DNA from 4 places in the Psychromonas sp. KJ10-5 genome. Region 1 is predicted to be linked to each of the others. Evidence: predicted binding sites of a transcription regulator. Region 1 holds the regulator's gene; each other region holds the start of a gene.
What was found. The regulator LexA, encoded in region 1, represses DNA repair genes until DNA is damaged. The targets are predictions, from matches to a motif close to TACTGTATNNNNATACAGTA.

Region 1 (5,072 bases):
CTGTCACAACTTGTTAATAGTAGTGCTAAGCGTAATCAAATCAATATAACGCGTATTCAAAGTCGTAATGACACAGTAGATGTATGGATAAATCAAATTGAATTTAACCAGTTCATCGATTGGATAACCAGCTTACAAAATCAACACCAAGTTAAAATTAACAGTGCAGATTTAAGCCAAGATAAAGTGCAAGGTTTGGTGAAAGTTAATCGTTTAACATTAAGTTATTAATATATTAAAGGCATTCAATGAAAGTTAAAATTGCAATCTTGGTCGTCTTGGTTTATCTCATGACCCTAATAGTCAAATTACCCGCGGCAGTGGTGGTGGATTGGTTACCGTTAAATGGTATTAAAATCCAAAATGCCAGCGGAACTATTTGGCAAGGGCAAGCAAAACAAATAGAAGTGAATCGCAAATTGAGTTTTGAGAACGTAAAATGGGACGTTAGCTTAATGGACTTATTCACGTTAAATCTAGCTGGCGATGTCTCGTTTTATAATGGATCTGACGCGATGTCTGGTAAAGGTTTTGTCAGTTATGGTTCAGCAGGAATTAAAGCGACAAATGTTATTTTAGATTTAAGCTCTAGAGAATTACTTACGTTTATTCCAATGCGTCTACCGGTTAAAATTGAAGGTCAATTTTCCGCCGTGATCAAAGAATTTGTGCAAGGTCAGCCTTATTGTCAGCAATTGCAAGGAAATGTCTTGTGGCAAAATGCTGTTGTGAATAGCCAGTTAGGCAGAGTAAATCTTGACTCTCCAACTGTTGAATTGGGTTGTGATGATGGCGACATTACTGCCTTTGTCAGTCAAAAATCAGATGAGTTAACAACCGCGCTAGATATCACTTTAAGTGAGGGCGGGGTGTATAAACTAAACGGTGAGATTGAAGGTACTGATAAGTTAGCACCTTCAGTGGCTAAATCATTAAATTGGATAGGGCCTAAAAATACCAGCGGAGCAACCACAGTGACTTTCAGTGGTCAGCTATAAAGCCTTAACACAGGTTATTGAATAAAAATAACGTCTTAACTGGTATTTAACCATGTATGAATATACACTGTGTATGTTTACAGTTTATTAATGCGTGGAGATCCTAATGAAAGAGCTAACTAAACGCCAAGGCGAAGTTTTAGATGTAATTAAAGATCAAATAGCGAAGACAGGTATGCCACCAACGCGCGTGGAACTGGCAAAGATTCTTGGTTTTAAAAGTGCGAATGCAGCTGAAGAGCATTTAAAAGCATTGGCACGTAAAGGTGCAATAGAAATTCTATCAGGCACTTCGCGTGGTATTCGAGTTGTGACGGAACACAAAGATAACGAAGTCGCAGTAGAAGGTTTACCATTAATTGGTAAAGTAGCAGCTGGTGAGCCTATTTTGGCGCAAGAGCATGTTGAAACGCATTACGACGTTGACCCTACTTTGTTTCACCCCGCCGCCGATTTTTTATTGCGCGTGCAAGGCGAAAGCATGAAAGATATTGGTATTATGGATGGCGATTTATTAGCGGTGCATAAAACGCAAAATATTAATAATGGCCAAGTGGTTGTTGCTCGTGTTGAAGAAGATGTCACCGTAAAACGTTTTTATCGTGATGGAAAACAAGTGACTTTAAAAGCAGAAAATAACTTGTTTGATCCGATTAAAGTGGACTTAGAGTATCAATCATTTGATATCGAAGGTATCGCTGTAGGGGTTATTAGAACTGCAGATTGGATGTAATTAGGACAGTCATTTTTACTAAAAATGACCATATAATCTAGTCATAGAGAGAGATAAATGAAACCTTTAATTATTGTATTAACGTGCATCATGATGGGGTTTTGTTTGTTGTTTGGTGTCCTACAAGCAAATGCATTAAACTTCAGTAGTCGTTTACCTTTTATTACTCATAATAAAGCTTTAGTCATACATCAACCTAGCCGTGCATTGCCAGACTTCTCTTTTGAAAAAGCAGGTAAAGTCGCGTTTACTAATGCATCCTTAAAGGGGAAATGGACTTTATTTTTTGTGGGCTATACCTTTTGCCCAGATGTTTGCCCTTCGACCTTAGCTGATTTAGATCGTGTGTATCCAAACTTACAAAATGATCAAAATACGCGTACTCAAGTTGTATTTGTATCTGTCGATCCTAATCGTGATAAAGCAGAGCAACTAGCTGATTACGTTAGTTATTTTAATCCTAACTTTATTGGTGTTACCAGTACACATAAGCAATTGTGGCCTTTTGTTACGCAGTTAGGGTTGATTTATAGTATTGTTGAAAAGAGTGAAAAAGAAGAATATTACTTGGTAGATCACAGTGCTTCTATAGTACTGATTAATCCAGATGGTAAATTTCATGCAACCTTCAAAGCATCCCGTAATGAACAAGGTATTAATCACGTTAATATGGATTTAATGGTTGAAGATATTAAAAACATTCAAGCTAGCTATAAGCAAGATCAAACGATTAAATAACTGCTATATAGCCAGTAACCATTAACATTCACTAATGGTTACTGATCGAAATTTATAGTGTCTTTGTCCAAAATAAAGCACTGCCAAATTCTGGGTCTAATTGATAATCCGAAAATCCTAATGCTTCATAGGCTTTACAAGCGACTTCATTGCCACTCAATACCTCTAGCGTTATTTTACAACACTCTCGAAATTTAGCTAACTCTTCAATTCTTTCAAATAAGTGCTTAGTTAATCCATTGCCTCTGTAGTCAGAATGAACTACTACATCATGTATGTTAAACAACGGTTTACAAGCAAAAGTAGAAAAACCTTCAATGGCTGTTAATAAAGCAGCAGGTGTATCCCCATCAAAAATCAATACAATATACACATCCGTTCGCTTCATTAAGCTAGGTACTAAATTTTGTTTAGCATAGTCACTAATATCTTTACCACCACCCATAGGATCGCTAGCATAGTGAGACATCAAACTAAGGTATGCTTTAGCATGTTGAGGGTTGTTTAAATCTGCAATAAGCGTTTTAGTTTCTAGCATAGTCATTCCTTTCATATTATTGATTGATGTGAGCAGTCTAACGAAAGCATTAAGTAGATACTAGAATAGTCGCTCAATAAAGGGAGTTGATTCACTGGATTTGCTTAGCATGGTATTGGTTTTTATTTAAACCTATTGTTTTCTATGACCAAAGAGAGAAAGACTTTCTACGTGATTAGTAGAAATTAGAATTAATGGTGTCTAAATTTTATTATAGTGTTAGACTTCTAGACATCTAAACGTTTATTTGTAGAGGAAGCTATTATGCCAATTCGTATTCCAGATGATTTGCCCGCATCGAGCATTTTAAAATCTGAGAACATCTTTACGATGTCTGAGACACGCGCAAGTCATCAAAATATCCGTCCACTACGTGTATTAATTTTAAATTTAATGCCGAAAAAAATTGAAACAGAAACACAGTTGATGCGCTTACTGTCGAATACTCCTTTGCAAGTTGATATTGAGTTATTACGTGTGGATGCACGAGCAAGCCGTAATACGCCACAAAAACATTTAGATAAGTTCTATGGTGACTTTGAACGTATTAAAGAACAAAAGTGGGATGGCTTTATTATCACTGGTGCACCGCTAGGCACAATTCCTTTTGAAAATGTTTACTATTGGGAAAAATTCACTGAAATCGTCGAGTGGTCTCGTCATCATGTTACTTCAACATTGTTTTTATGTTGGGCAGCACAAGCAGCTTTAAAAATATTTTATGGTCTAGATAAAGTAACACGTGATGATAAGTTATCAGGCATTTATCCGCATAAAACACATCACCATCAACACCCTTTAGTACGCGGCTTTGATGATGAGTTTTGGGCTCCTTTATCACGTTATGCTGAGTTTGATAGTGTCGAAATTCAAGAGAAAACCGATCTCACCGTATTTGCAGATGAAAAAGAAGCTGGGATGTATTTAGCTGCTAGTCCGGATTGCCGTCAAGTCTATATCACAGGCCACCCTGAATATGATGCGACGACTTTACATAACGAGTACTTGAGAGACTTAGAAGAAGATTTAGAGCCTGAATTACCAATTAATTACTATCCTAAGGATGATGCGAGTTTAGCTCCTCGTGCTATTTGGCGCAGTCATGGTAACTTGTTATATAGCAATTGGTTAAATTATTGTGTTTATCAGGTAACACCTTATGATCTTACTGATTTAACCTAGTGATAGTGCTATAAAATTAACATCAAAGAGAATTTTTTAAATTTTTTTATTAAAAACTAGCGAAATTGAAAACCTTTCCTATACTTATTTATGAGTAAGGTAATTAAGGGATAAATTACTCTGTAGCAACAATGGTTGTTACAAAATTAGTTCGCAAAAATAGTTTTATATAGAAGGTTTGTTTATTACAACGGGCTTTCTAAATGTTTTTAGTAAATAAGTTTTATAAATTAATCAAGATATTATGGAGGTACAGCTATTTATTCTTATTACTCGTACCGGTGCATGAACAGACAACTATTATTGAGTTATTAATATAAATACTCACATGCTCGCAGAGCTACTAAGTTGGATTTGACTTGATTGATGCCGGTTGTACTCATTAACACTGGAGGTTTGGTTATTATTAGTTTTTATAGTTTACTTAAAAGCGGGTATCAGTGTTAGGCGCTTCATTAACTTTTAAGCGCATTGCCAACGGGCGTTACTAATATTTGCTTTTAACATATAGATTGTGAGCTTTAGTTTAAATACAATTAACTACATAATTGTTAAACAGTCACAATTAAACCGTTCTTTATTACACAAAAGCGAGCTACTTAATGGCTCGCTTTTTTATTCATTTTATATTTCATTTTTCTCCAGAAAGTTTACCGCCTTGCTTTGATGCTGAGCTATATCAATCGTATTAAATAAGTTATTTTGATAAGTAAAATTGCTCAGTTAATTAGTGAGGGGGATATTAATGTGCCTTACTTATTACTCGTTATGATTTATCGATTAATACCTGCCACAACATGAAAAATATTCATTAATATTGATTTTCTTTGTTTTTTTCAGTCAACAACTATCAAAAAATTCATAATTTATAACAGAATATTTC
Region 2 (5,072 bases), 1.8 Mb from region 1:
AATTTGCTGAAGGCGTATTAGATAAGCTAGCTCAGCTAGTACAAGGGGATGCACGAAAGGCATTAAATTATCTAGAATTATTAAGTGACATGGGCGAACAACATAATAACAAACTAGTTATTGATGTATCTTTATTAATGGAAATAGCAGGGCGAGAAGGTGTTAGCTTTGATAAACAAGGCGATCTTTTTTATGATTTGATTTCTGCTTTTCATAAGTCTGTTCGTGGTTCAGATCCAAATGCAGCTTTATATTGGTATGCACGAATGCTTGCTGGTGGTTGTGACCCTTTATATGTGGCGAGACGTTTATTGGCCATTGCTTCTGAAGATATTGGTAATGCGGATCCAAGAGCGATGCAAGTAGCTATGTCTGCTTGGGACTGTTTCACTCGAATTGGGCCTAAAGAAGGTGAACGAGCAATTGCACAAGCTGCGGTTTATTGTGCCTGTGCAGCTAAAAGTAATGCAGTTTATACGGCCTTCGCACAGGCTAAGCAAGCAGTAGAGGCTTATCCTGATTTAGACGTGCCAGTCCATTTACGTAACGCACCAACAGAGTTAATGAAATCATTAAACTATGGTGAAGGTTATCGTTATGCGCACGATGAACCTGGTGCTTTTGCTGCTGGAGAAGTGTATTTACCTGAAGCATTAGCTGGAATGGAGTTTTATCATCCAGTAGAGCGTGGCTTAGAAAGTAAAATTGCAGAAAAACTACGCTATTTAAAGAATAGTGATCAACAAAGTGATAAAAAACGCTATTAATCCATACTCAGTTATCAATGGTTTGTGTTTAAGGATGTAAAATGAACAATCTTATGGTGAATATTGCTTTTGTTGCTTTTGGCGGGGCATTTGGGGCAACTTTCCGTTATTTAATTGGTATTGGTATGGTTAGCCTCTTTGGAAAAGGTTTTCCTTTTGCTACACTTACAGTCAATGTGATTGGCTCGCTGATAATGGGCTGTATTTATCAGTTAGTTCAACAAGAAACAATCTCCTCTTCACCTTGGTGGCCATTAATTGGTGTAGGTTTTTTAGGTGCATTAACCACATTTTCTTCATTTTCCATGGATAGCCTGTTGTTAATCCAGCAGGGTGAGTTATTGAAGGCGATGTTGAATGTGGTGTTAAATGTGATGGTATGTTTATTGGCAGCATACCTAGGTACTTTATTAGTTTTGAAAAGTTAGGGAATAAGATGTTAGACGCAAAGTTTCTACGTAATGATATTGAGCAAACTGCAGAGTTATTAAAAAAACGCGGTTTTGATTTAGATGTTAATTTACTCAGTGAGTTAGAAGAAAAGAGAAAGTCGTTACAAATCAGCACTGAAAACTTGCAATCTGAGCGTAACACTCGCTCTAAAGATATTGGTCAAGCGGCAAAACGTGGTGAAGATATCAAGCCATTACGTGAAGCAATGAATGAATTAAGTGATGCGTTAGAAAAAGCAAAAGAAGAGTTTGCTGTGGTTAGTGAGCAAATCAAAACGATTTCTGACCGTGTCCCTAACTTGCCACATGAATCGGCACCTATCGGTAAAGATGAAAGTGAGAATGTTGAAGTATTAACGTGGGGAACACCTAAGCAATATGACTTTGCAGTGAAGGATCATGTTGAGCTAGGTGAAGCTTTGGGCGGTTTAGACTTTAAATCAGCAGTTAAAATTTCTGGCTCTCGCTTTATTGTGATGCAAGGACAAATTGCAAAATTACATCGTTCACTAGCACAATACATGCTTAATCTGCACACTAATGATCATGGTTATACTGAAATGTATGTTCCTTATTTAGTCAATGCAGATAGCTTATACGGTACTGGCCAGTTACCAAAATTTGGTGATGATCTATTTAATACTAATCCAGCAACGGAAGAGGGTATTGGTATGTCGTTGATTCCAACGGCTGAAGTGCCATTAACAAATATGAGCCGAGATGTGATTTACGATGAATCAGATCTACCAATTAAAATGACCGCACATACTCCTTGTTTTCGAAGCGAAGCTGGATCTTATGGACGTGATACGCGCGGCCTGATCCGTCAGCATCAATTTGATAAAGTTGAAATGGTGCAACTTGTTCACCCTGACAAAAGCTTTGAAGCATTAGAAGAGTTAACAGGTCACGCAGAGCAAGTGTTGAAAAACTTAGAGTTACCTTACCGTAAAGTAGTATTGTGTACTGGTGATATGGGGTTCAGTGCGACTAAGACTTACGATTTAGAAGTCTGGTTACCTGCTCAAGATACTTACCGAGAAATTTCTTCATGTTCTAACGTGGGTGATTTCCAAGCACGTCGTTTACAAGCAAGATTTCGTCGTTCTGGTGCGAAAAAGCCTGAATTGTTACATACATTAAACGGATCTGGTTTAGCTGTAGGTCGTACATTAGTGGCTATTTTAGAAAACTATCAATGTGCAGATGGTCGTATCGAAGTCCCTGCTGTACTGCAAAGCTATATGGGCGGTTTAACACATATTGGTTAAATTAGTCTAAAGCTAAAGGTATTAATTCATGAAAAAAGGAGCGTAATGCTCCTTTTTTTTCAGTGTTTTTTTATTTATAAAGATCAGCTTTTCTCAGTTATTCGCTAATCATCATCGTTATAATCACTCAATACTAAGTTTGCTGCTGCAAATGCAGCCGATTCTCTTACTTTTTCTGGTAAATTTGTATCCTGCGCAATTTCATCCAATGTATTAACCGCACAAGAAATTGCTTTAGGCACATAAGCTGTATCGCCACTACCAATAAGGTTAATGAGATTTTTAGTTTTTTCGCTATATTTGAACATAGTAGATCCTTATTACAACACATTTAGCTAAATTTTGATTCAGTCTTCTAGTGTAATTAATTTGCTGTTTTTTACAAAACTTACACGAATAAAACAGCCTATAAAGCGAGTATAAACAAGGCAACTTAGTAGCAAATGACCTGGGTCAAGTTTAGCTACATTAAATGACTTTTTACCATTGTTTACTTGTTGTTAATACTTCATGTCGACTAAGTATGCACATAACTTTGCAATGTCTGTTAGTAATAAAGTTTTTAATTTATAACATTGTTTATTGATTACAGTAGATAAAGCAACTTGTGTTGGTTTGTTGTGCATCTGTTTCGATGATCGAACGAGCTTGTGTAGACAACTCATTAACCCAAGTTACTACAGTGCAATAATTGTTACTTTTTAATAGCGCCGATAACAGCGTTAATTGATCATTTACTTTACTTGAATCAATCATCAACACACGACTTTTATCGATGCCTGCTGCTTGAAAGAATTGTGTGTTTGGCTTCCCCGGTGGAGCTAGAAACAGTATCCAGCCTTGATCTTCACCTGCTTGTATATGCGACAACAATTTTTGATAGTTGTTTTCTTGATAATGCACATTCACTAACTCAGTATTTACTGCCGTTGCTGGCTCATAATCCTGTAATAAAAATGGGTTAACTTGTGTTGTTGTCATTAATCTAGATAGCATATGATTCACCTGTATAAATAAACACTGTATGTAACAACAGTATTCTTATTTTTTGCATTGATCAAGTAAATTTTGTCTATATTGCTCATTTTTTGTGTTTTTTGATTAAATGTTCGACTAATTTACTGTGGTGGCGAGGTGTTTAGTGATCAGAATAGTCAGTAATTGGTTTAAAAATAATAAACGGTTGGATGGTTTTAGTATTTTAGAAGAGTATTTACGTTTAAGTATGTATATTAATCACGCAAATTAGTGGGCTTATTAGATATAAAAAAACCTGCTCAGGAGCAGGTTTAGTTGGATTAAATTAATGCTTTTACTGTTTACAAGCTTTGTTCGCCACCGAAAATTTCCACTAATGAAGGGACAAGTTGTTTTATCTCTCCGGTCATCAATATAAAGTCGGCATCAAAACGTGCTGCATAATCATCTGCTTCGATGTGTTCATTTTGTTCTTGCAATACGTCAGAGAATTTTAGACGTTTTAGTGCAAACTCTTCTCCAATCACAAAGGAGATACTATCAGCCCAATTTAATGCTAGTTTAGTAACAAACTTATCTGAGTCTAAATGTTTTTTAATCTCATCCGACAGAAGATCCTGTTGCTTACAACGAATAATACCGCCGCCTTCCAAGGCTGAGCATAGTTCTGCTTCATCTTCTAGTTGGAAGTTTGCAGGAATATTGCCTTCAACTAACCAATCGGTCATTACAACATCCGTTTGGTTTTGTAATTGAACAGGAACCACTGGCAAACTACCTAAGGTTTTACGTAGTAGCGAAATAAGTTCTTCTGCTTTACGAGCACTCGAACAGTCAACATATAACATGTTGGTTTCATTATCTATCCATGCGAAAGTTTGAGAGGTACGACTAAATGCGCGAGGCAGCAGTTGCATAATAATGTCTTCTTTCAAACTATCTTTTTCTTTTTTCTTTAATGCTCGACCTTGCTCTAACTCAATAGCTTCAACACGTTCATTCAATTGATCTTTAATGACGCCGGCTGGCAACATCTTTTCTTCTTTTTTAAGGCATATCAAAATTTGTTTTTGGTGAATGTGTGTGAACATGCTGCCATTTTTCCCCATTGGAAAAACCCAGCCTAGTTTTGAAATATCTTGGCTACCACAAGGTTTAAATTTAAATTCCTCTAGGTTTCTTTCTAGTGCGCTGTCGTCTTGTTCCATAGGACGAGTAAAACGATAAACTTGAAGGTTTTTAAAAAACATGAAATGCACCTTAATATGTAAGAGGTTAAATAGCTCTCGAGTGTAAATGATTTTATAACAAGCATCAAAACTTGCTTTCATGAGGTAACAAATATTTCATTATTGATTACCTATTTTGATATATTAATTTGGTTTTTATATATTATTTATGCCTATACTAGTGCAACAAGTTCTTTTTTATTTGGTAAATGATTAAACCTTACTCTTAGCTTCTCTTCGCGCCAGTTTAGAAAGTAAGTGGTTATTAATATGTCATAGAACAATTAAATGCATTATAAACTTAAATAAAATAGTGCTATCTTAACTGCATGATTTTATTTAGTTATTATCAGAGTTGTTATTTTATCAAGATAC
Region 3 (5,072 bases), 1.7 Mb from region 1:
GTTTTGTTATAAAGTATATTGTAAGTGTTTATTATGAAGCATAATATGCTAACCATTCACAAGCACCCTATTTATATATATTCTACTTAATTCATTGATTTATAAATATTTTTAAAAATTTTTAGTATTGAATAATGCTATAAAAGCATTCGGTTTAACTTAATTTTAGGTGTTGAATGCCCTTTTATCTAACTAATCTAGAAATCTAATATAAAATTTATAGTGTTTTTATTGCATATAAAATAATCATTTTCTGTTATTTATCAGTTATATTTTTTGATTAAATAGAGCAATTTTACGTTTATCTTGTGTTTAAATTTCATATCTCTAGCTTAAATTAAGGCCTATTTCTAATTATGGCGACTTTAAATATTCTATCTTAGTATTATATAAATCAACGCTGTTAACTGTTTTTCACTCCACGAAAAAGATATTTACATGATATTTTACACTCGATATTATTTTAATTTTTAATTACTTTTAGCCTGTAAATTGCTTTATTTACTCGATTAAATATCAATTTCAATTGGTTTTTTCTCAAACCTAACACATTCTATTTATATCTTTTTATTTGTAGTTATTGTTCAATCAATGAATTGGGTTAGATAAATGCATAGTGTTTCACTATTAATAAAAACCACCTAAGCATCTGTTATAAAATATTTTTATTGGTATTTTTTTATATATTCACATCTAAAAACGCTTTTATTTCTTTATTTAATTGTTTATGAAAATCGACTCTATTGAAACCTACTGGATCTGTAGAAGGTAGAAAATGAGGGCTAGAGATTGATTTTGGAAATGGGCTTAAAAATCAAAAATGCCCTGCATTAACCACCGTTTAAAATGATTTTTTGTTTACCTATAATTCTATTTATGACTACATCAACTGTTCTTTTGTGCCAGCCGTTTTCTAATGGAAAATCATGCTCAGCAGTTAACATTAAGATAGGTAAATTGATGTTATGACCGACATAATGTTTCAATTTATTATCCTTATAGTATAAATAAGCTTCATGTTAACTTGTCAATTCAGGTTCTTAACAGATCAAGCAATGACCAATTTATTACTGAGAAAAACAGTTATCAAATCACTCATTTGGCCGTTATAAATCCTTTACAATATAACGATACATATATCTACTTGTTCATGATTTATCATTGAATCTGTCATTATTCGTCTTTTAATTGGAGATTGCTTGTTAGTGAGTCACTCTAAAATACTATCAATACAGTTAAATAGTTTCGTGCGTCGTGTTGATGATAAACAACAAGTTTTAGCATTAGTTACCCAACAGCAATGTACTTTAAAACGTATTCGTCGTTCTAAAAACTGGTTACTAAGTGGCAGTGAAACACAATTAACATCGTTGATGCTTTTGTTAACCGATCTTCAATTACTTTGGATTAACCAGGCAATTGTAAAAGGTCTCCCTAAGCCTAAAGTTAATTTACAGCAGTTGATTAGCTCTTATCCTGATATGACATTAAATAAATTGATTGCACAAACAGGCTGCTCCCTGAGCGAGGCTCGAATTGCTTTTGATCTTGCAGAGGATTTTAGTGATTAGTATCAACACCCTATTTTCGGAATATGCGGCCATTGAGTAGTGTATTGAGGTGTCAATAATTCTCTGCGCATTGCCCAACTTTCTTGTATTCCCTGCGCTGCAAAAAATACGCTATTAGTACCATAACGCTGGTTAATTCCATCTACCACATTCATTAAGGATGGGTTATGAACAGCATTAAACAGATCAAATTGTTGATGCTTTGCGCTGCTTAAATTTAACAATCCAACACCCACTTTATAGTATCGAACACTGGCATTAAATAGCTGCTCTATGCATTCACTTAGAGCATTAAGCAATTGTGAAGTATCATTTGTTGCGTGGCAAAAATGAATAATTACTTTATAACTTGCTGGCGTTTGGTCAAAGGGGCTGCTGGATGCAAAGGCTAATAATGTGCCGCATAGGGAACCTTGTTGCCTGGCTTTTGCTGCTGCAATGGTAATATGTTTAGCTAAGGCTTGATGTAAATCCTCGATATCCGTAATGCGTTTTCCCATACTACGTGTTGAAAAAATTTGTAGCTTATCGGCTCTTATCCCATCCCACAACTTGCAAGGAATCCCATTCAATTCATTGATGGTCCTTTGTAACTCTACATTAAATAAGGATCTAGGTAGTCGTTTTAGATTAGCTTCTCTGAGTTTTTGTATGGTGTTAATACCTTGTTCGAGGAGTTTCTTATTAGTTTTACGACCTATTCCCCAAACATCAATAGGAGATAATTGATTAAAGACTTGTTGTATAAAGCTAGAGTCATCAAGTACACATACACCTTGAAACCCAGGCCATTTTTTAGCAACGTGGTTCGCTACTTTTGCTAGGGTAAGGGTTTTTCCTATACCAACGCAAACAGGTAATCGTGTTTCTTTCCAAACGGCTCGGCGAATTTTTTGTGCATGAAGCGCTAAGTTTGGTATTGTTTGAACGCAGTGATTAAAATCTAAAAAAGTTTCATCAATGGAATAGATATGTTGCTCAGGAGCAAACCGTCCTATTACTTGCATCATTTTATGCGAGAGATCGGCATATAATTCATAGTTTGAGGAGCAAACAATAACGCCAGATCGTTCGCACAGAGCGCGTGCTTTAAAATAAGGTTGAAACTTTTTAACACCTAATGCAATTGCAGCTTTATTGGCTGCAACGATACAGCCATCATTATTAGATAAAACAATGATGGCTTTGTCTCGCCACTCCGGACGAAAGACTTGCTCTGCGCTGCAATAAAAGGAATTGGCATCGACTAAGGCAAACATTAAAAGGTTGTCGCTAATAACAGGCTATCACGGTGACAGCGAATAGAGCGAATGACGACCCCTTCTATGGTAAATTGATCATCTTCATTTATCGCAATAGCTTTATATCTAGGATTGGCAGATAATAATTGGCGACCGACAATATCAATGAGTTTACAGATGAACTCTCCATTGTAATTTGCCACGATCACATCATTATTTTTGGCTGTCAGGTGCCTATCTACAATCAGAATATCACCACTGTATATACCAACACCTTGCATAGAATGACCATCTGCTTTGCCAATAAAAGTTGCACTTGGATGCTCTATTAATAAAGCATCCAAGCTTAATGGGAGCTGTAAGTAATCACTTGCAGGACTTTCGAATCCGGTAATACCGGCACTTGCTGTAATGGGGATAAATTTCATAACTATCTTAATATAATTTAACTGTATAAAAACACAGTTAAATTATAGGCGACTTTAGTATAAGTACAAGTAGAAGATGAAATGGTGGGTTTAAATGGGAAATTTTTCATTACTTTAATTAAAGTATCATTCACTTATATAACTTAGTCTTTAAACTAAGCGATATAAGTGTGAAAAATATAGAATATTTAATGTAATTAAATATTAACTAAGAAAGAAAATTACTAGGTAAGTACTTTGTGTAGTAGCGAGTTTGATTCATGTTGTAGTTATAAGTTGAATGATTATTCACTAGCAAGAAAACAATATCTTGCTAGTGATTTTTTAATCAAAAACGACTATTCGATTAGTCCCAATCCCATTCATAGTAAGCATCTACGGCTTGTGATAGCCCGCTTGATGCTTCAATATAGAACTGTTTGAATAACTCATAACGAATAGCAAATATAGTAAAAGAGTCAAAAACGCCTACGCCGTAACTTACTTCCACACCAGGTGCAATAGTACCTTTCAAACCAACTGATTGTTCACTACCTTGGCCGCTGGATGCAAGAGACAGATCTTTGATCCCGACGCTTTCACCAATATTATTCATCACACCGTCTGTTTGTCCCGCGCCTAAGTCAATTAATATCGCAGCTAGTTGACTGGTACTATCATCACCCGAAGCACTTTCAATGGAGTAACCACGAGTAATATACGAGAGTGCATTCTGTTGCGACATCGATGGATCAGAGAAAATCGTTAACTGAATTTCGTCGGGAGTACCTGTTACACGCACGCCGGCTGTGACATTATCTTCGATATCTGAAGGATCTCGAATGGCTTCGATATTTAAATAGGGTGCATCCGCTAGCCCCTGAAATACAACACGACTGTTCTGTAAAACTAGCTCCTGTGAAAAAGCACGATAACTCCCTTCCGAGAAAGTTAATTCACCATTTACCGTCAACTCTTTGGTTAGTTCCTTACGAACTAGTAAATCACCTTTAATCAATGAGTCTAAACCTAGTGCTTGAATACGTAACTTATCCCCCATTGATATTTTTACATTAAGTTTCATAGGTAGATCAGCACTATCGGTTTTTTCTTCTGCATCAACAACAATCACATCACTAGAAGTACTTACTGCACCTTCAGGTAATTCTTTTACCGTTATCTTACCTTTGTCGATGTTAATGACACCGTCTACGCTGATACTTTTATCGTAAATCAGGTCAATATTAGGACTAATATACAACTCAATTTGAGAATAATCTTGGATCAACATTTGGTCAGCTTCTAGATGTACATCAGCTTTAAACTCATCTGCCCAATCTAATACTCCTGAAATATCTACGCGACCCTTTGATTGTTCTTTTTTGTCATCGTTTTGGATATTAGCAATACGTTGCGGAATGCTAATGGTGTTTTTGATGGCTGTATCTTTAATGGCTACTAAAGTATCCACGAAACTATTAGATTTTTTCTTAGGTGTCTTTTGGTTATTAGTGAAAAAGAATCCAGCGATATCAGCCTTATTTTGTTCAATTTTAATTTGTGTATTTAGGTCAGATACTTGTACTGGTGAAGACGGTGCCTTCATGGCGGTATCTGCAATTAATATCTGCCCTTCTAAAACGGGCTTATCTAATGTACCAGTTACATTAATATCTGACTCAAGATGTCCCGATAGTTGTTCAACTTGCGGAATCAATATCGAAAATGCATTAAAATTTGGTACTTGTAGATTCAATTTAGCATCGATGGAAGGTGAACTGTCATAAGGGCTCACTTGACCAGATATATTTGCATTAATTAAACCGTCAGAGATAGCTTGAACAGAAAAATCA
Region 4 (5,072 bases), 1.8 Mb from region 1:
TTTATTTAGCGTTAATGCGCTAATTTCGCCTACTTCTAAGCCTTTTAACTTAACTTTATTGCCAACTTTTAAGTCAGAAGCATCGTCATAGAACAAGGTGACTTGTTTTGTGGGCTGTGTTGCATGTTGGTAATTATCATAAAGGCGGTATGTGCCATCTTGGGTTTTATTATTTACCGCATCTGGTAGTAATTCAAGCGCAATGCCGCCCGTTGCGATGGATAAAAGTGATTGAGCGTTAACTTTAATGCCTGATAAACCGGCATCAACGGCAAAGCCACTGACATTCCAAAAGATCGTTTGATCAGTGATTAAGTGTTTAAATTTAGGATTAATATTGATAGTGGTTTGCATCAAACTCGTATCATGCAACGTTAACTCACTGACTTCACCGATAGCGAGTTTATGATAATAAACAGGGGAACCGATACTGACAGAAGGTAACTCTTTACTTAATAATTTGACTTGTAGTGGTGTGGTAAATGCGTCTTTTCCTAATTTCGCCATCTCTTTAGAAGTATACAAATAGAAGCTATGACCTTGTTCAATAGTGCTTGTTGTTTGTTTATCTACTGGCTTTTCATTGTATAAGGCAACACCGCCTTGAATGATGTTTTGGATTGGTTTGCTATTAACTTCAACACCTTGCAAAGACGCTTTAACATTAACGCCACTTAATAAATGAAACTTACTTTGTGAGTTAACAAGGTAATTAAATGCTTGGTTAATTTGCATTGTGACTTGTACATGCTCACTGTCGTTAGTTAAGGTTAAAGCATTAATCTGGCCAATGGTTAAGCCTTTGTATGTTACTGGGGCATTTTCACTTAACCCGTCAGCACTATCTGCTATTAAGGTAAGGCTTAGGTTATCTTGTGACTGAGGTTGATGTGATTGCACCATAAATTGTGTTTTTTGTGCTTCATCAAGATAATGCTCACCATGTGAAAAGCTGATGTAATCACCGGTAATCAAATTGCTTAAGTTCTTTATGTTAGCAAAAGACAGAGAGGCTTGCTCGACCCAAAACTCGGCACTTTCAGTGACTAGTTCACTGAAGGCAGGATTGATGGTCGCTTCTGCAACAAACAACTGGCTGGTGGTGTCGTAACGAATATTATCAACGCGTCCAATGCCGTGGCCTTTAAATAGAATACCCGCTCTTTTCGGTAAATTATTGGTATTATTAAGCTGTAAGGTAATACTCAGCCCTTGTTTGCTGTCTGCAATATTATCAAACAATTGATATATTTGATTCTTTTCAGCAGGCTCCGAGTCATCGGGGCTATTAAACGTAATACCACCGGCAATTAAGGTGGTTAAACTATCTAGTTTAAACTCAACTCCTGAACGCGATAAATTGGCATTCAAACCACTAATATTCCAAAATTTACTCTTTTGTTTTACTAAATTGCTGTATTTTTTCTCTATAAATGCCTGGATATTGACGCGTTTGCCTGATTTATCCAATCTGACACGTGCTATTTCACCCACTTGGATCTTCTTGAAAAATATAGGTGTGCCAATAGTGATGGAATCCGCATTCGTGCTACTTAAATTTAATAATAATGCATTATCAGGAATAGTGATTGGCTGTTCTGCTGTTGCCATAAACTCTGTGGCATCATCACCTTCTCCGGGCAATATATTGATATAACTACCTGAGAATAAGGTATCTAACCCCGTGATAGAGGTTAAAGAGGCTTTAGGTGATACTAACCATAATTTACTTTTCTCTTTTAGAAGGAAGGTCGCATGCGATTCAATTTCAGCGATCACGTTTACCCCATCAACTTCATCTAATTCGACTTTTTTGACGGTACCTACAATAACTCCTTTGTAACGAACTTTGGTTTTATCAACAATGATCCCGCCAGCATTAGTAAAATGAATACTAATTTGAACATTCCGATGGGTAATGTTTTGAATTAGGATCCAAATTGCTAATACTGCTGCGATAAACGGCAAAAACCAAATCGGTGAAATTGATCTTGAAGGAGCAATCACTGGCTGTGAAGTTGAGTCAGTGCTGGAGTTTATATTAGTTGGCATCGAGGTTAGCGTCCCATATTAAGCGAGTATCGAAACTTTGTGCTGCGAATAAGGTAGTGATCACTACCACAGTAAAAGAGGTTGCGGCAATTCCAGGGTATACAGATAAAAAGTTACCTTTATCAAATACGGCCATCATAATTGAAATAACAAACAGATCGAGAATTGACCAGCGTCCTATCCAATCGACAATAGTATAGGCAAGAAGTTGCCTTTTAGGGTTCATCTTCCATTTGAAATGAGCGGCTAAAGATATCACAGCTAAAGCAATGATTTTTAGTACGGGCACTAGCATTGAAGCGACGAATACTATAATCGCGATACCAGTCATTCCTGTAGATACTAAGGTCATGATGCCAGAAAAAATGGTGTCTGGATAAGCTTCATTGTTTTTGAGTAAATACGTTATTGGATAAATGTTAGCGGGAAAGATAAAAATAAACGCAATGCATAATAATGCCCAGGTTTTTTGGATACTGTGCTTCGTTCTCACTGAAATAGGGGTGCCACAATGCGGGCAGTGTGTTTTATTTAGGCTAATGGATGACGCTCGATCACACACTTTACATAGCTGTGTGTCTTGCTGAATCGCACTTAAGCCACTTTTTAATGGTTTATTCATTGGTTAAGAAGTCCCAATAATAAGCATTGCTGTATTCACATATCATACTCATGTTAAGAATTAACAAAGCGACTAAAAAGAATAGTCCATTATCGTAGTAGAGATCAGCATAACTATTTAGTTTGAACAGGGCGACCATGAAGCTGACGATGTAGACTTCTAACATAGACCAGTGAATGAGTAGACTGGTCATTTTAAGCACTGGACTTAATAAGCGAGGGCGCTTATTTAATACAATACAAGCGCTGCTAAAACACATACAAGCCGCAAGTAGCACAGGAGCGACTACGGCACAAAAAATAACTACAAAAGCGACAATAGGCGCAAAATCTATTAATAATAATGCCCCTTGTAATAAGTTAGTTTGTTCAGTCACTCCGAGTAAATGCACGGAAACTAAAGAGAATGAAAAAGCGGGAGGAGCAAGTAATAATGCCGTGAGTGCTAAGGCTAATATTTTCTTGGCATTAGCGGCTTTCGCTTTATACAAAGTGTGTTGACAACGAGCACATTTGGCAACATAACCCTTTGTTAAAACAGGGCGTTCTGAGACTAGGTCGCAGTGCCTACAAATAATTGTATTCATACTTACTTATCAGTAATTTGAGATACTGAATAAGATAGCAAACTAAATATAAGATGACAAAATTTGCATTCTTAAAGTACAAGTAGTACTGTATGTATACCCATGTTATTTTGCTGTGTCCATATTGACTACAGAATTAAAGTGAGTATGGGCATAAACCATCTTTAATTGTTATAACAAAGAGGCCACCGTGGCAGTCATCATTAAATACATTGTAGAAAGAAAGGGTGTTGAAAAAATGACCTTTACCAGTAAGAAAGAAGCCGATGCATACGATAAGATGCTAGATAGCGCTGATCAAATCGCATTATTTCTAAGTGATAGTCCAGTCTCATTGGATGATCAGCAACTGGAAGAGCTAGGTCTATACATAGCGAGTAATAAAGATATAGTACAAAGCCTATTCAAAGGTAATAACTTTGGTACTGAAAAGACTTCTGAAGCAGAAGGTTAATCGGTATTTGATGAGTTAAATATCAACTTCTGATTTATCAAACAAGCTTACTTGTAAAGCCCAATTTTGTTTTTATTTTTTCATAACACTTTTTGACTATGACATTTAAAGTAGCAGATAGACCCGCTTCTCTAATAGAGTAATAAATCCAATCTTGAGGCTTAGGTTTTGAAAATGCGTAATATAAAATTTGCTTTGCGAGTCTTTTTTTATATTTATGCTCTCCCAACCAATGACGATGTTTCTTAATCGCTGTTAGTCTAGACTCATAGTTTTCAATATTAAGTTTAGTTAAGCTACTTATTATTCCACTGTGGTTACCTTGTCGATAATAAAATAAAGGTTGATGTAAATAGTGAATTTTACCGACCTGATTAAGTCGTATATAGATATCCCAATCTACTCCACACTTTAGCGTTTCATCAAAGAGCAAAGGAAGTATTGCTGCTTTAGAAACAATCAGCCCTGACGTGCCACAATATAGGTTACCTAGTCGGAGCTGTTTATCTTCTACAAATTCACCGACATTCGGTTGATGTATTTTTCCTGTCTCTAAATGCTCTAGTGAAGATAAACATGCGATACACTTATATTTTTCAATCGCTTTTATTTGTAATTCAATTTTATTGTCAAACCAAATATCGTCGTCATCTAAATAAGCTATCCATTCACCTTTGGCTAATTTAGTACCTTGGTTCCTAGAATAACCATTACCCATGTTTTTAGTCGATTTATGATAATGAATTCGCTTGTCTTCAAAAGCTGAAATAACAGGTAGTAGATCAGTGGTTGAACAATCATCAACAATGATAATTTCTGTAATAGGGTAGGTTTGGCTCAATACGCTTTTAATCGCGCTTTCTAAATAGTCTGGGCGGTTGTACGCAGGAATAACGGCAGAAACAGAAACATTTATCATGTGCATGACCTTCCATAAAAAACTATTCGGACATTAAACATTATTAGTATGTATCAGTCTCAACACTACCAAAAATATAAGATAAGAGCGAAGACTTAATTTATTTACTATTTCTGCGGTTAAACTTTTGCGATAAGGCTAATTCAGGCTTTTAATATGCTTATTATTTGTCTAGAATGCCTGCTCGTTTTAAATTACTAAAATACATATGCTTTTTGGTTGGAAGCATCACTGTGAGGAAATTAGCATGCCAATTATTACTCTTCCCGATGGAAATCAACGTCAATTCGACAACACTACTTCTATAATGGAAATCGCTGCAGATATCGGCCCAGGCTTAGCAAAAGCTTGTATCGCTGGTCGCGTTAATGGTCAACTTGTTGACGCTTGTGATCCTATTGAAACCGATGCTGAAGTGGCGATCATCACCAGTAAAGAT

Region 2: the regulator LexA is predicted to act here: its motif matches at 3,494-3,513, upstream of AC0L3W_RS03565 (SulA-like leucine-rich domain-containing protein).
Region 3: the regulator LexA is predicted to act here: its motif matches at 3,260-3,279, upstream of AC0L3W_RS05375 (LexA family protein).
Region 4: the regulator LexA is predicted to act here: its motif matches at 3,347-3,366, upstream of AC0L3W_RS03725 (YebG family protein).

Annotation. Positions count from the first base shown of each region.
Region 1 is NZ_CM147864.1:2,881,502-2,886,573, reverse strand. Features, by position in the region: gene gspM (type II secretion system protein GspM) at 1-231, shown strand, start outside; gene AC0L3W_RS12570 (type II secretion system protein N) at 249-998, shown strand; gene lexA (transcriptional repressor LexA) at 1,105-1,731, shown strand; gene AC0L3W_RS12560 (SCO family protein) at 1,789-2,469, shown strand; gene AC0L3W_RS12555 (GNAT family N-acetyltransferase) at 2,522-3,007, opposite strand; gene metA (homoserine O-acetyltransferase MetA) at 3,272-4,189, shown strand.
Region 2 is NZ_CM147864.1:753,829-758,900, forward strand. Features, by position in the region: gene AC0L3W_RS03545 (replication-associated recombination protein A) at 1-767, shown strand, start outside; gene crcB (fluoride efflux transporter CrcB) at 809-1,195, shown strand; gene serS (serine--tRNA ligase) at 1,204-2,490, shown strand; gene AC0L3W_RS03560 (YaeP family protein) at 2,595-2,798, opposite strand; gene AC0L3W_RS03565 (SulA-like leucine-rich domain-containing protein) at 3,070-3,486, opposite strand; gene rdgC (recombination-associated protein RdgC) at 3,810-4,718, opposite strand.
Region 3 is NZ_CM147864.1:1,183,727-1,188,798, reverse strand. Features, by position in the region: gene AC0L3W_RS05390 (hypothetical protein) at 831-986, opposite strand; gene AC0L3W_RS05385 (ribosome recycling factor family protein) at 1,206-1,571, shown strand; gene AC0L3W_RS05380 (Y-family DNA polymerase) at 1,574-2,830, opposite strand; gene AC0L3W_RS05375 (LexA family protein) at 2,830-3,240, opposite strand; gene AC0L3W_RS05370 (translocation/assembly module TamB domain-containing protein) at 3,587-5,072, opposite strand, start outside.
Region 4 is NZ_CM147864.1:792,666-797,737, forward strand. Features, by position in the region: gene AC0L3W_RS03710 (PqiB family protein) at 1-2,052, opposite strand, end outside; gene AC0L3W_RS03715 (paraquat-inducible protein A) at 2,042-2,674, opposite strand; gene AC0L3W_RS03720 (paraquat-inducible protein A) at 2,667-3,260, opposite strand; gene AC0L3W_RS03725 (YebG family protein) at 3,451-3,714, shown strand; gene AC0L3W_RS03730 (glycosyltransferase family 2 protein) at 3,752-4,633, opposite strand; gene thrS (threonine--tRNA ligase) at 4,881-5,072, shown strand, end outside.